Regions from separate parts of the Kitasatospora sp. NPDC059973 genome, predicted to be linked through region 2. Evidence: riboswitches for the same ligand, from Rfam matches in the RefSeq annotation. Region 2 holds a riboswitch; the other holds the start of a gene.

Region 1 (7,039 bases), on a different contig from region 2:
CCACGGGCTGTCTGCTGTTCCGGCACCGATCGGCCCGGACGGCGGCCCGGGGCGTTTGCCTCCCACCGCTCCGACGCTAGAGTCGGCGCGGGTTCCGGAGCGGAGCGGGGCGGCCACAGGGGGTAGGCGATGGCGAGGACGCGGCGGACCGGGGGCACGACGGCCCTGCGAACGGCACAACGGGGAGCGGCCGGAGCGCTGGTGGGGGTGGGGGCGCTCGGCCTGGTGCTGTTCTCCCTCGACCGGGCGCACAGCTGGCAGGCGCTGGGCGGCGGGCTGGTGGTGACCGGGGCCTCGGCGGTGCTCGGCGGCGCGCTCGGCTTCCTGTTCGGCGTGCCCCGGGCGCGCGGCGGCCCGGCCGGTGAGCCGCACGGCTCCTACGCCCCGAACACCAATCTGGAGCAGGTCTCCGACTGGCTGACCAAGGTGCTGCTCGGCGTCGGCCTGACCCAGCTCGGCTCGCTCGGCGAGCGGCTGCACCAGCTGGGCGCGGCGCTGGCCCCCGCACTGGGCGGCGGCGAGGGCGCGGCCCCCTTCGCGGCCGCGCTGGTCCTCTACTTCCTCGTTCTCGGTTTCCTGACCGGCTGGCTGGTGACGCGGCTCGCCCTGCCCCGGGTGCTCTCCGGCGCCGACCAGGCGCTCGACCTCTTCCTGGCCGGCCAGGACCGCGACCTCCGGGGCGACAAGGTGGGCGCGGACGACCTGCGGGTCCGCGCGATGCAGCACCTGGGCCTGCTGGGCGGCAGCACCGGCCGGGCGGACGACCCGGCCCGCCTGCTGCCGTCGAACGTGACGACCGGGCCGGAGAGCGTGATGGCCGAGGTCCGGTCGACGGCCCGGCGCTCGGCGCTCACCGCGGACCGGGTCCGGGAGCTGTTCGCGGACGGCGCCGACGACCGGCGGATCCAGGCGCTCGCCCTGATGCAGGGCGATCCCGCGCTGGCCGACCTGACCAGCGTGCTGGAGGCGATCGAGCACCCGCGCTCCGGCTTCGAGCAGTACCACGCGCTGCTGGCCGCCCGGGGCCTGCTCTCCTGGCTGCCGGCCGCACAGGCGCAGCGGCTGCGGGACGCGGTGGCCGGCCGGCTGGTGGCGCCGGACGGCATCCCGTACGGCTCCGACCGGAGCTGGCTGGCGGAGAAGATCCTCTCCCGGCTGGAGTCACCGGCTCCGCTCCCCCCGCAGGTCACCCTCCCGCAGCAGACCGGTCCGGCCGGGCAGCCGGCCGGGCAGCCGGCCCGCCCGCCCGAGACCGACCGGCCGGAGCGGCAGCCGGGCTAGCCGCCCCGGCGCCGGCAGTCGGCGGCGCGCAGGACGAGGACCCGGCCGAGGCGCCCCGCACCGGCCGGGAGCGGGCGGACCTCGCTGGCGATCCGGCGCTCGCCCAGCGCGCGGCGCAGCCCGTCGAGGTGCCGGCAGCGCCGGCCCGCGGCGTCGTTCAGCGGGTGGACCCGGACCTCGCCGCCGGGGGCGGTCACCCGGACCAGCTCGGTCAGCGCGGCCAACTGCTGCTCGGGGCCGAAGAGTTCGGGGTAGACGAACAGCAGGAACCCGCTGAGGGTGAGCGCGAAGGTGTCGTCCGCGAACGGCAGCCGGGGCAGCGCGGCGGCCACGTACCGCTGCGGGTGGGCGGCGGCGTCCGCGGCGAACAGCCGGCGGGCCCGGTCCCAGCTGCGCAGGTAGCGGTCGGCCGGGCGGTGGTGGGACGCCGGGTACAGCTCGGGGCGGGCGGCCATCGCGGCCGCCATGGCGGCGCGGGCGGCCAGCGCGCGGGCCGCGAGCTCGGGGGCCGGCCAGGCGTACGCGGGATCGGTGGCGATCACCCGGCAGCCCAGCTCGCGTGCCTCGGCCGCGAGCCCGGCGGCGCCGCCCGGGCAGTCGAGGACCGGCCCGGGGAGGGCCGCGAGCCCGGCCCGGGTCAGGTCGAACAGCGCGCAGTACTCGTCCAGCGGGCGGGAGGTGACCGGGACGTCGGCGGCGAGGTCGGTCGGGGCGGCCATGCGGTCATCGGACCACGGGCCGGCCCCGCCCGCACCCCGGAGCGTCCGGGGCGGGGCGGGGCCGGTGGGGCTGGTGGGGCCGGGCGGTGGGGCGGCGGGTGGACCGGTCAGCGGCCGAGCAGAGCCCGGGCGGCGAGCCGGTTGACGTTGGTCAGGCCGCGCACCAGCTGCGGGGTCAGGAAGACGAACACGAAGCCCAGCAGCGAGAGCCCGGCGATCTGCAGCGGCCCCTCGACGTAGTAGACGTGCTCGACGCCGTTGCCGTCGTAGTAGTCGAACACCCGGAAGCCCCGCCAGCCGACGTACTTCGGGTAGACCCAGTGGTAGAGCGGGTAGAGCGCCAGCGTCCAGCCGACCAGCAGGAACGTCAGCGACATCACGAAGCTGAAGAGCGCCCACGGGAGCATCACCACCTGGTAGAGCACGGCCTTCCAGCCCGCCGCGTCCACCAGCCGCGCGGTGATCGCACCCCAGCTGCCCGGCCGGCGCGCCCGGACCGGCTTCGGGCCGGGCACGTCCAGCGCCAGCATGCCGCGGACCCGGGCCCGCTCCAGCCGGCCGAAACCCCGGGCCCCGGCGGTCAGAGCGGCCAGCACCGGCATGCCGAGCACGGTGACGAGAGTGCCGACACCGAAGGCGAACAGCGTGACGGCGAAGGCGAACCCGGCGAGGGCCACCGGCACCGCGGTGAGGGTGAAGCCGAGCTCCCGGTAGTAGTAGGACGAGAACGGCGCCCGCCAGGCGTACGGCGGCTCCTCGGTGCGCCGTACCGCGTCGTCGCGGTCGTACTCGCTGCGCTGCGTGCTGAGGCTGCTGCTCATGGCCCTCGGGTCCTTCTCGGTGGCGTGCCGGGCTGACGTCACAACCCTGTCAAAGGCCGGGCCGGGCGGACATCCGGCTCCCCCGCGAAGCGGGCCGGGGGTTAACCCCCCACCCGGGGCCACTCGTGGGCGAGCAGCGAGTACTGGAAGGAGTCGCGCCAGCCGCCGCGCAGGTGCGCGTCGTGCCGGATCCGGCCCTCCAGGCGGAAGCCGGCCCGGATGAGCACCCGGACCGAGGCCGTGTTCTCCACGTCCACCCGGGCGACCAGCCGGTGCAGCCCGAGCGGGCCGAAGGCGAAGTCGCAGAGCAGCCCGGTGATCTCGCCCGCGTAGCCGTTGCCCCAGGTGTCGGGGCGCAGCGCGTAGCCGAGGTCGGCGCTGCGGTGGCCGCCGAGCGTGAGGGCGGCGTTGCCGATCGGGACGGCGCGGGACGGGGCGTCCGCGTCGGCGCGGCGGGTGACGGCCAGCCGGTAGACCGTCCGCTCGTCCTGCTGCGCCTCCTCCAGGTACTGCTCGATCTGGTCGGCGCAGTCCTCGCGGTCACGCGGCTCGAACGGGAGGTAGCGGGTGGCCTCCCGGTCGCCGAACACCGCGTACAGGGCGTCGACGTCGGCGGCGCTGTGGTGGAACTCGCGGATGGCCAGGCGGGGGCCGGTGAGTCGGACGGGGACCATGCCTGCCGACCCTACCCGGGCTTTCCGGTTACCTTACGTGACATGGAAGAAGAAGACCTGCGGCTCGCCCCGCGCACCAAAGCCGCCGAACTGCTCGCCTGGGCGCAGGCGCACGGCCACCCGCCGGTGGCCGAGGCGCCGGTGCGGGCGGTGCTGGCGCTGCTGGAGCTGGGTGAGGGCAGGATGCGTGACGGCTGGCCGGAGCTGACCTCGGACGCCGTGGAACAACTGCTGTACGAGCGGCTCTACCTGTACGTCCAGCCCGAGCCGGAGCAGGACCCGCTGGCGTACGGCGCCGCGGTGCGGCTGCTGATCGACCACCAGCGGGCGGCGAAGCGGCTGAACGCCAAGCGGCAGGAGCGGCTGCACGCGGAGGCCGAGTGGCAGGGCGAGGTGGCCGCCGGGCTGCTGCGCCGCGCCGACCTGGTGACCTGGCCCCGGCTGTACACGCTGCTGCTGCGGGCGGACGGGGTGGACCCGGCCGACGGGGCGGCGGTCCGGGCCTGGCTGGAGGCGTTCCGGGAGCTGGCGCCGGAAGACCGGGCGGCCGCCTACGAGCGGCTGGAGGCGACGGGCGCGCTGGACCCGGTGGACGACGGGGGCTGGGACGGCGCCCGGCCGCTCAGCGTCGGGATGGCCACCGACGGTGCCCGGCGGCTGCTGGAGCAGGGGCTGATGCGGCGCAGCTACCGCAACCTGGAGGAGCTCACCGCGCAGGGCCGGCCGATGCCCGAGGAGCTGGCCGGGGACTTCGGGGCGTTCGAGGAGGCCGCCGTCGAGGCCGCGCTGGACCTCTTCGGCGAGTGGACGGTGCCGGGGCTGCCGCGGCTGCTGGTGGAGGAGTTCCCGGAGCTGGCCCCGGAGCCGGGCCAGGAGGAGATCGACGCGTACCTGGCGCAGCTGCCCGGGGCACCCGGCGAGGCGGAGGACGCCGGGGAGTACGGGGACGACGAGCCCGGGGACGAGTACGGGGACGACTACGGGGACGAGTACGGCTACGCGCCCGGGCACGGGCACGGGTCCGCCGACCGGCCGGGCGGGACCGGCGCGGCCGCCGGGGCCTGAGACGCGACGGTGCCCCGGCCGTCGTGACGACGACCGGGGCACCGCGGCGGGCTGTCAGGAGGCGACGCCGGTCAGGGGGTCACGCCGCGCTGCTCGAACCAGCTCTCCGGGTCGACCGGGGCACCGCCGCCGGGGCGGACCTCCAGGTGCAGGTGCGGGCCGGTGACGTTGCCGGTGGCCCCCACCTTGCCGAGCTGCTGCCCGGGGACGACCTTGCCGGAGCCCTTGATGATCGAGGAGAGGTGGCAGTACCAGATCTCGGTGCCGTCGGGCAGCGTCTCGACGATCCGGTAGCCGTACGACCCGGCCCAGCCGGCCGAGGTGATGGTGCCCTGGCCGACCGCGTAGACCGGGGTGCCGGTGTCGGCGGCGAAGTCCAGGCCGGTGTGCAGGTGGGCCCAGTAGGAGGCGCTCTGGCCGTAGTGGGCCGAGAGGTGGTAGTCGCGCACCGGCAGCTCGATGGCGGCGAGCTTGGCCTTCTCGGCCTCCTCGGCGGCCCGCTTGGCCTCCTGCTGCTGGGCCGCGCGCTTGACCTCGGCCTCCTTGGCGGCCTGCAGGCGGGCGCCCTCCTCGGCGGCGGTGCGCTGGCTGTCCGCCTGCTGCTGGATCCGGGCGGCGAGCGCGAGGCCCGGGTCCGCGGCGAGCGCGACCGGGGTCTCGTCCGGGACCTCGACGGCGGGGGCGGCGGCCGGGGTGGCGGAGGCGAAGCCGGTCGCACCGAGGGTGGCGGCCACGGCGGTGACGCCGAGCAGCGGGGCGGTGCCGCGGGTCTGACGGGGCATCCGGTGCCGGTTGCTGTCGGGGGCCTGCGGCCCGGTCTCGACGCCGGACCCGCCGAACTCGCCCGGGTGGGCGGGCGGCCAGGGGTGGTCGAGCAGCTGGGTGCCGGCGGGGGAGCCGGGCAGGTGTGCCGGAGAGTGCGACGACGCCACGGAGGCGCGCTCCTTTCCTTCCTTCGCGCCTACCGGGTTAGCTGACGGGTTCGGAGCAGGAAGGTCTCCTACGGCTGGGCCTGGGCCCGGCCGATTCACCCCAAGGAACATGGTTCCCCGGCTCCCTGGCCTGCCCGGAGGCCGGCCGGCGGGATTAGGCGACGGCGCACGGTGCCGTCTGGGTACGGCGTTACGAACCGCGCTGCGTTATCAAACGTTAATCCTAGGAGCCTCTGATTCCAAGCCGTCCGTTCGGGACAGCCGGATACTACCCGGACGGTACGTGACCTGATGGGCGATTTGGGCGGATCGGCGGCACCTGACACTACCGAACGTGAGGGGACGTCAACGAACGGCCCCCCACTTGAGTACTCCTACTCATGTGCGGCGCTCCCGGCGCGGCCATCCTGGCGCCATGAACGCACCGATGCAGTCACGCACCACGGCCGCGTACCACCTCCAGGCCGTCCTCTCCTTCGCCCTCTCCGGCGGCGCCCTCGCCGTCGGCATCGCCTATCTGCCGGTCGGCGGCTGGACCCGCGCCTTCCTCGCGGTCGGCCTGCTCTACACCGTCACCTCCGCCTTCACCCTGGCCAAGGTGATCCGGGACCGGCAGGAGACCAACGAGATCGTCACCCGGGTGGACCAGGCGCGACTGGAGAAGCTGCTCGCCGAGCACGACCCGTTCAAGGTGGAGGGGGTCTGAGCCGCGGCACCGGGGCCACCCCGGGGTCCGGCCGGTCGAGGGCTTGACGGCTAAGGCTATTAGCCTTAGCTTTATGGCTATCGGCGCAACGCCGACAGCCCGTCCCCGCGGACCGAGGAGGCCCCCATGCCCGGCACCTTCACCCCCAGCACCCAGTACCTCGACCTCCCCGGCGGCCGGCTGGCCTTCGACGACACCGAGCAGGGCGACGGCGCCCCCCTCGTCCTGCTCCCCGGGATGCTCGACAGCCGTGCCGCGTACCGGCACCTGCGCCCGCTGCTGGTGGCCGCGGGCCACCGGGTGATCACCCTGGACCTGCGCGGGTTCGGCGAGTCCTCGATCGCCTGGGACGACTACACGCCGGCCGCGATCGCCACCGACGTCCTCGCCCTGCTGGACCACCTCGGCATCGACCGCGCCACGCTGGTCGGCAACTCCTACGCCGGTGCGACGGTGGTCAAGGTGGCCGGGGACGCGCCGGAGCGGGTGGCCGGGATCGTCCTGGTGGACGCCTTCGTCGAGAACCCGCCGCCGAACGCGCTGCAGCGCGCGATGTTCGGCGTGATGGGCGTCCTGCTGGTGCACTCGCCCGCGTTCTGGGGCCTCTACCACCGCAAGATGGCGTACCCCGGTCCCAAGCCGGCCGACTTCGACGCCTACGTGGACGGACTGGTCGCCGCGATGCGCATGCCGGGCCGCAAGCAGGCCACCCGGGGCTACGTGCGCGGGGACTCCGCGCCGAACGGCTGGACCGCCGCCGTGAGCTGCCCGGCGCTGGTCCTGATGGGCACCAAGGACCCCGACTTCCCGAACCCCGAGCTGGTCGCCGACCGGCAGGCCG
Region 2 (7,039 bases):
AAGGACGTCCCGGCCGCGATCCAGGCGACCTACCGGGTCTCCTCGGACCCGCAGGCCTGGGGCTTCATGGGCAACTCGACCGGCGGCTACTGCGCCCTCAAGCTCGCCATGCGGCACCCGGAGGTCTTCCCGACCGCCGTCTCGCTCTCCGGCTACTACCAGGCCGCCGACGACCCGACCACCGGCGACCTCTTCCGGGGCAGCCAGCAGCGTCGCAACGAGGCGGACCTGATGTGGCGGCTGAAGAACCTGCCGCAGCCCGAGGTGTCCGTCCTGCTGGCCGGGACCAGGGAGGGCGACGGCGACTACCGCCGGGACACCGAGGCCTTCGTGGCGGCCGCGCACGCGCCCATGAAGGTCTCCTACAGCATGATGAAGACCGGCGGCCACAACTTCGAGACCTGGAGCAGGCTGCTGCCGTCCTCGCTGGAGTGGCTCTCCCAGCACCTCAAGGTGCCGAGCCACACGGTCTGACCACCGCCGGGCCCGCCCGCCCGGCCAGCACGCCCGGATACCAGCGCGCCCGGCGGCCCCGGACCGGTCTCAGGCCACCGGCTCCAGCGTCCCGGTGTGCAGCTCGCCGACCCGGCCGCCCTCGCCCTCGTACGTCCAGAACGCGCGCACCGTCAGCCTGCCGAGGTCCATCACGTGGCTGACGGTGATGCCGCTCTGCTCGGTCCAGCTGACGAAGTACAGCTCCGGCCCGATCTCGGCGATGTGCAGCGCGACGTCCTCCCACTGGCCCGCCGACTCGCCGAGGCCCTCCCAGCGCAGCCGCTTGCCGTCGGGCGAGTAGGCGTTGCGGAAGGCCGCGCCGTTGTCGACCTGGAAGAGGTAGGTACGGCCGGCGAAGGCGGGCAGGGGCGCGGTCATGGCGGAGCGGGTCCTCGTCTCTCGTCTGTGCGGTACGGCTGGACTCCCAACCTATCCGACCGGCCGACCTTCGCGGCGGACATGCGGGCACCCGGCCACGGAGCGGACACCGGGCCGGCGCCGCGCCCACCCCGGCCGGACCTCCGCCACCCGCTCGCCGGCCCGCCGCCGACCCCCTCGGCCGCCCCGGCCGCCGTCCCGCCCCCGCCCCAGGCCCCGCCCCGCCCCGCCTCCAACTGATCAACTTCCCCGGTGACTTGATCCACTCCGGACGGCTCCCACTGTGAGCTGCGCGACAACACCCCCTGTCGGCTTGTCGACATTCGAGCGGCCTGCCTAGCATGCACGAGTCCGTCTTCGCGGACCCCGCCGTCGGGACGCCGAGTCCTGTCCACCCGCCGGTCGGCAGTCGAGCACCGCAGCGGACGGGAGCGGGGGACCCAGGTCAGTGCCCGGCCCACGCGCCCGCGCGTGCGGACCGAGGCTAGGGGTGAAGCCGCTCCCACAGGCGGCCGGGCAACCTCAGCCCGAACCCGACAGCTCACCTCGCAGGCGTCTACAGAGGACACCGCCATGCAGAAGCCTGCCCGGCGCGCGACGCCGCGCCACGCCCGCCCCTCCCACCGAGGCTGCAAGGCCGCCTTCGCCGCCACCGGAGCGCTCGCCATCAGCGGCGCCGGCCTGCTCGGCGTCCCGGCGCTCACCGGCGCCCAGGCGGCCACCGCGCCGACCGTCACCCAGGACCGGCTCGCCCCGGCCACCATGGTCGCGGGCAAGGCCACCACGGCCGCGCTGACCGTCCACTCCTCGTCCTGCTTCACGGCCAGGACCGTCGGGGTCGGCGTCCGCGACGCGGCCGGGCGCAACCTCGACTTCCCCGGCAACGTCTCCAACGCGCAGATCTGCCCCAGCGGCCTGTCGATCACCACCGGTGCCCGCACCCTGCCCGCCGGGACGTACACCCAGTTCGGCTTCTGGCAGGACCTCGGCGGTGCCTGGCACAACCTGCCCTCGCGCCAGCTCGCGGTCTCCGACGCGACCGTCGCGCCCACCCCGAGCCCGACCGCCACCCCCAAGCCCACCCCGACGCCGACGTCGACGCCCACCCCGACGCCCACCGCGACCGCCACCCCGTCGACCCCGGCCACCGGCGCCCCGGTCGCCGGGAAGTCGCTGACCTGGTCGGACGAGTTCAACGGCCCGATCGCCTACGGTTCGCGCTGGACGGGCGACAAGAGCAGCGCCTACCACTACGGCAACCACAACCCGGACGACAACAAGCTCGACTGGTTGAACAAGAACAACGTCTCGGTGGCCGGCGGCGTTGCCACCTTCACCGCCAAGCCGGGCGCCAACACGCTGGAGAACGGCAAGAAGTCCTGGGACACCGGGCTGCTCACCACCGAGTACTCCAGCGAGGGCTTCCAGGTGAAGACCGGCGACTACGCCGAGACCCGGGTCAAGCTCCCCGCCGGTACGGGCGCCTGGCCGGCCCTGTGGACCTGGAAGAACGGCAACGGGGAGATCGACTCCTTCGAGTACCACCCCGACAACCCGAACCTGCTGGAGCTGACCAACCACGTCAACCCGGGCCACCTGTACTACACCGACGCCAAGGCGATCGCGAAGGACGGCTGGGTCACCATCGGCACCCACTACGGCGCCACCTCGGTCGACTGGTACGTCAACGGCACGAAGGTGTTCTCGGACGGCAAGGGCGTCGGCGCCAACTGGTCCGCGTACCTGATCCTCAACCTGTCCCTGAGCGCCGGGCAGTACCACGCCGCGCCGCAGGGTACGGCCCCGATCACCTTCGCCGCGGACTACGTCCGGGTCTACCGCTAGGCCCCGTCCCGCCGGGGGCCCGCCGGGCGTGATCGCCGGGCCGGGCCCGGGGCGGAACGACCCGGGCCGTACCGTGCTGGGCCGTCCTGGCCCAGCACGGTACGGCCCGGGCCGGCCCGGTTCAGCTCCGGGCGGTCTGCACCACCGGGATCTCGAACGGCTGCTTGTTGTTCGCCTCGTTCCGGTCGTCGTCGCTGCGCACCGCGACCCAGCCTCCGGTCAGAGTGCCGGGTGCCGGGAGGTCGGCCGCCAGCCGTACCGGGATCAGCGCCGTGGCGCTCCGGAACTTCGGCAGCCCGGCCGGGAAGACACAGCGCACCCGGTGGCCGTTCTGGAACACGGAGCAGTCTTCCGGGAAGAACGGGCCCTCGGGGGTCACACCCTCCGGCAGGGTGATCACCACGGTGAACGGCGAGGCCGTCCGGTCCGGGCCGAGATTGCCGATGAAGGCGTGCACCGTGGTGGTGCCGCCGGGCGCGGCGGCGTCCGGGTCGATCCGGACCACCTGGAGGTCGGAGTCGGACGGGGCCGGTGCCGCGGCGGGCACCTTGGCCGGCGCCGTGGCCCCGGCGCCGGCCGCCGGGTCCGGCTCGGCCACCGGGCAGGTGGCCCACGCGGGCCCGGCGGCCAGCGCCGTCACCGCGCACCCCACCGTCAGTGCCCTGCCGAGGAAACTGCGAACGGACCTTCTGTGCGACATCGTCGCTCACCCTGCCCTCTGCGTTCCGGCGGCCGGCACCGTCGCGGGCCGCGTCCGCACCAGCGTGACCGACCCGCCCGCCGCCGCCGGGACGCCCCGCCCTCGGGCCGCTCGAACGGGCGAACCCCCGTTGGGGGAGCCGGGTGGTCCGACGACCCGTACGGACGAACTCCGGTGACGGCGGGTCAGGGGGCGAGGACCTGCCCCAGCCGGGCCGCGATCTGGTGCATCACGGGGACGAGCGAGGCCGCGCCGGCCTGCTCCTCCAGCGCCCGGATCCGGGCCACCGGGCCGGAGACGGAGAGCGCCGTCGGTGTCGGCGCGCCGGGTACCGCGAGCGCGATGCAGCGCACCCCGATCTCCTGCTCCTGGTCGTCCACCACGTAGCCGCGCTCACGCGCCTGCGCCAACTGGACCAGCAGCTCCTGCGGGTCGGTCACGGTGTAGGAGGTGTGCGCCGGCAGCGGGTTCGGGCCGAGCACGGCCCGCGCCTCCTCCTCGGGCAACTGGGCCAGCAGCGCCTTGCCGACGCCCGTGCAGTGCGGCTGCACCCGGCGGCCGACCTCGGTGAACATCCGCATCGAGCGCCGCGACTGCACCTGCCCGACGTACACCACCTCGCCGCCCTCCAGCACGGCCAGGTTCGCCGTCTCGCCGGTGGCCTCCATCAGTTCGGCCAGGTAGGGGCGGGCCCAGCTGCCGAGCAGTCGCCCGGCCGTCTCGCCGAGCCGGATCAGTCGGGGGCCCAGGGTGTAGCGGCGCGCGGTGTCCTGGCGGACATAGCCCTGCTGCACGAGGGTACGAACCAGGCGGTGGATGGTGGGCATCGGCAGCCCGGAGGAGGTGGAGAGCTCACTGAGCGTCGCCACGCCGCCGGAGTCGGCCAGCGCCTCCAGCAGCAGGAAGGCGCGCTCGACGGACTGCACGCCGCCGCTCGCGCGGTCCGGACCCGTCGTCGATGCTGTGTCGGGGGTCGCAACCACCGGCGTTCCCTTCGCTGTCGGGGGAGGAGTAGAGTCCCAGCGATCACCTCAACAAACCGTTGAAATTCTGTATCGCGGAAACTAGTCTCCACCTTACAGAATCGAACCCTCCGACAGGTGGGGTTTCCCCTCGGTTCAGATCAAGGACGTTCCCACCGGAACTGCCTTCGCCATGCTCAACCGTCTTAGGAGTGTCCTGCTCATGGCTACAGATCAGGGACCCGCCGGCGCCTCCCCCGCCGCTCCGGTCGTCACTGTCGCCGGTCCGCGAGTCCACCGGGCCGAGGAGGTGCTCACTCCGGAGGCGGTCGCCTTCGTCGTCGGCCTCCACCGCGCGTTCGAGGACCGCCGGCAGGAGCTCCTGGTGCGCCGCAGGACCCGCCGTGCCGAGATCGCCGAGGCCGGCACCCTGGACTTCCTCCCCGAGACGGCCGCCGTGCGGGCGGGCGACTGGACGGTGGCCGAGGCCCCCCGCGCCCTCCAGGACCGCCGGGTCGAGATCACCGGCCCCACCGACCGCAAGATGGTCATCAACGCCCTCAACTCCGGCGCCCGGGTCTGGCTGGCGGACTTCGAGGACGCCACCTCGCCGACCTGGGAGAACGTGGTCGGCGGCCAGATCAACCTGATCGACGCCTTCGAGGGCCGGATCGACTTCACCTCCTCGGCCGGCAAGGCCTACACCCTCAGGCCGGCCGCCGAGCTGGCCACCGTCGTGGTCCGCCCGCGCGGCTGGCACCTGGACGAGAACCACCTGCTGGTCGACGGCCGGCCGGTCGCCGGGGCCTTCCTCGACTTCGGCCTCTACTTCTTCCACAACGCGGCGCGGCTGCTCGCGCGCGGCGCGGAGGACCCGAACTCCGGCCCCTACTTCTACCTCCCGAAGACGGAGAGCCACCTGGAGGCCCGGCTCTGGAACGACGTCTTCACCCACGCCCAGGCGGCGCTCGGCATCCCGCACGGCACCGTCCGGGCCACCGTGCTGATCGAGACCATCACCGCGGCGTTCGAGATGGAGGAGATCCTCTACGAGCTGCGGGACCACGCCGCCGGGCTCAACGCCGGCCGCTGGGACTACCTGTTCTCGATCGTCAAGAACTTCCGCGACGCCGGCGAGCACTACATCCTGCCGGACCGCAACTCCGTCACCATGGCCTCCCCGTTCATGGCCGCCTACACCCGGCTGCTGGTGCAGACCTGCCACCGGCGCGGCGCGCACGCGATCGGCGGGATGGCCGCCTTCATCCCCAGCCGCCGCGACCCCGAGGTCAACGCGGCCGCGCTGGAGAAGGTCAGGGCCGACAAGGACCGCGAGGCCGGCCACGGCTTCGACGGCTCCTGGGTCGCCCACCCGGACCTCGTCCCGGTCGCCCGTGCCTGCTTCGACGCCGTCCTCGGCGAGCGCCCGAACCAGAAGGACGACCCGGGCCCGGCCGAGCCCGTCACGGCCGCCCAGCTGCTCGACATCGCCGGCGCCGGCGGCCACTGCACCCACGCCGGCCTGCACAACGCCGTCCAGGTCGGGGTCCGCTACATCGAGGCGTGGCTGCGCGGCCTCGGTGCCGTCGCCATCTTCAACATGATGGAGGACGCCGCCACCGCCGAGATCTCCCGCTCGCAGATCTGGCAGTGGATCCACAACGGCGTGGTGCTCTCCGACACGGGCGAGAAGGCCACCGCCGACCTGGTGCGCCGTCTGGTGGCCGAGGAGCTCGCCGCGCTCCGGGCCGAGCTGGGCGACGAGGCCTACGCCGGTGGGCGCTGGCGCGAGGCCGCCAAGCTCTTCGAACAGGTCGCCCTGGCCGAGGAGTTCGCGGACTTCCTGACCCTGCCCGCGCTGCCCCTGCTGGGCTGAGTCCAATCTATCCGCGCGTGCGCCCGCTGCCGCCTGCCGGCTTGTAGCAGTCGCCGCGCCCCATTGCTCCGTTCCGTACGGCGACGAATCCAGCTGTCCTCATCGTCGCCGTGCGGAACGGCCGTTTCCGGAGGCATCGATCCCTGTGGCACGCATCTTCTTCAACGGCCAGGCCATGGTCGGCGGCCCCTTCCACCCCTCGGTGGCCGACGCGCTGGTCGGCCCGGTCCGCACCGCGCCGGGCTACCGCTTCTTCTCCATCCGGGACGTCTGCCCCGGACTGCTCGCCGACCCGTCCGTCGACACCGCCATCGAGGGCGAGCTGTACGACATCACCCTCGAACACCTGCGTGACGTGATCCTCCCCGGCGAGCCCCGTGAACTCGAACTCGGCGTCATCACGCTGGCCGACGGCTCGCCCTGCCTCTCCATGCTGCTCGCCCGCGGCGAGGCCGACCGCGGCGTCCACCGCGAGATCACCCGCTACGGCGGCTGGCGCCGCTACCTCGCCACCCTGGGCCGCACGGCCTGACACCCCCACCACGCCCGGAGGGCCTGCGCTGACCGGCGCAGGCCCTCCGTCGTGTCCGGGCCCCGATCGGGCCGGCCCGCCGACGCGGAGGGGCCGCCTCCGCCCGGGCACGCCACAGCCCCGGACCCTCGCCGTGGGTCCGGGGCTGGGGTCCGTGCGCCGTCCTGAGCGGTGGCGCACGGAGTCCGGGTGACGCACCGTCCCTGGGCGGCCCGGAGTTCAGGGGGTTACACGGGGCGGGCGGCGAGCTC

What was found. A riboswitch is a leader RNA that binds a small molecule or an ion and turns the genes downstream of it on or off. The one in region 2 is predicted to bind cyclic di-AMP.
Region 1: another riboswitch for cyclic di-AMP. It lies ahead of ACFWA9_RS19410 (M23 family metallopeptidase); the one in region 2 lies ahead of ACFWA9_RS08200 (hypothetical protein).

Annotation. Positions count from the first base shown of each region.
Region 1 is NZ_JBHWUI010000066.1:12,306-19,344, reverse strand. It holds gene ACFWA9_RS19435 (hypothetical protein) at 202-1,281, shown strand; gene ACFWA9_RS19430 (class I SAM-dependent methyltransferase) at 1,278-2,000, opposite strand; gene ACFWA9_RS19425 (sensor domain-containing protein) at 2,108-2,821, opposite strand; gene ACFWA9_RS19420 (GNAT family N-acetyltransferase) at 2,923-3,495, opposite strand; gene ACFWA9_RS19415 (hypothetical protein) at 3,538-4,560, shown strand; gene ACFWA9_RS19410 (M23 family metallopeptidase) at 4,632-5,492, opposite strand; cyclic di-AMP (ydaO/yuaA leader) riboswitch at 5,505-5,663, opposite strand; gene ACFWA9_RS19405 (YiaA/YiaB family inner membrane protein) at 5,908-6,198, shown strand; gene ACFWA9_RS19400 (alpha/beta fold hydrolase) at 6,325-7,039, shown strand, end outside.
Region 2 is NZ_JBHWUI010000019.1:30,647-37,685, forward strand. It holds gene ACFWA9_RS08190 (alpha/beta hydrolase-fold protein) at 1-474, shown strand, start outside; gene ACFWA9_RS08195 (hypothetical protein) at 544-873, opposite strand; cyclic di-AMP (ydaO/yuaA leader) riboswitch at 1,319-1,442, shown strand; gene ACFWA9_RS08200 (hypothetical protein) at 1,447-2,718, shown strand; gene ACFWA9_RS08205 (hypothetical protein) at 2,840-3,418, opposite strand; gene ACFWA9_RS08210 (IclR family transcriptional regulator) at 3,604-4,401, opposite strand; gene aceB (malate synthase A) at 4,604-6,256, shown strand; gene ACFWA9_RS08220 (gamma-glutamylcyclotransferase) at 6,402-6,788, shown strand; gene ACFWA9_RS08225 (8-oxoguanine deaminase) at 7,016-7,039, opposite strand, start outside.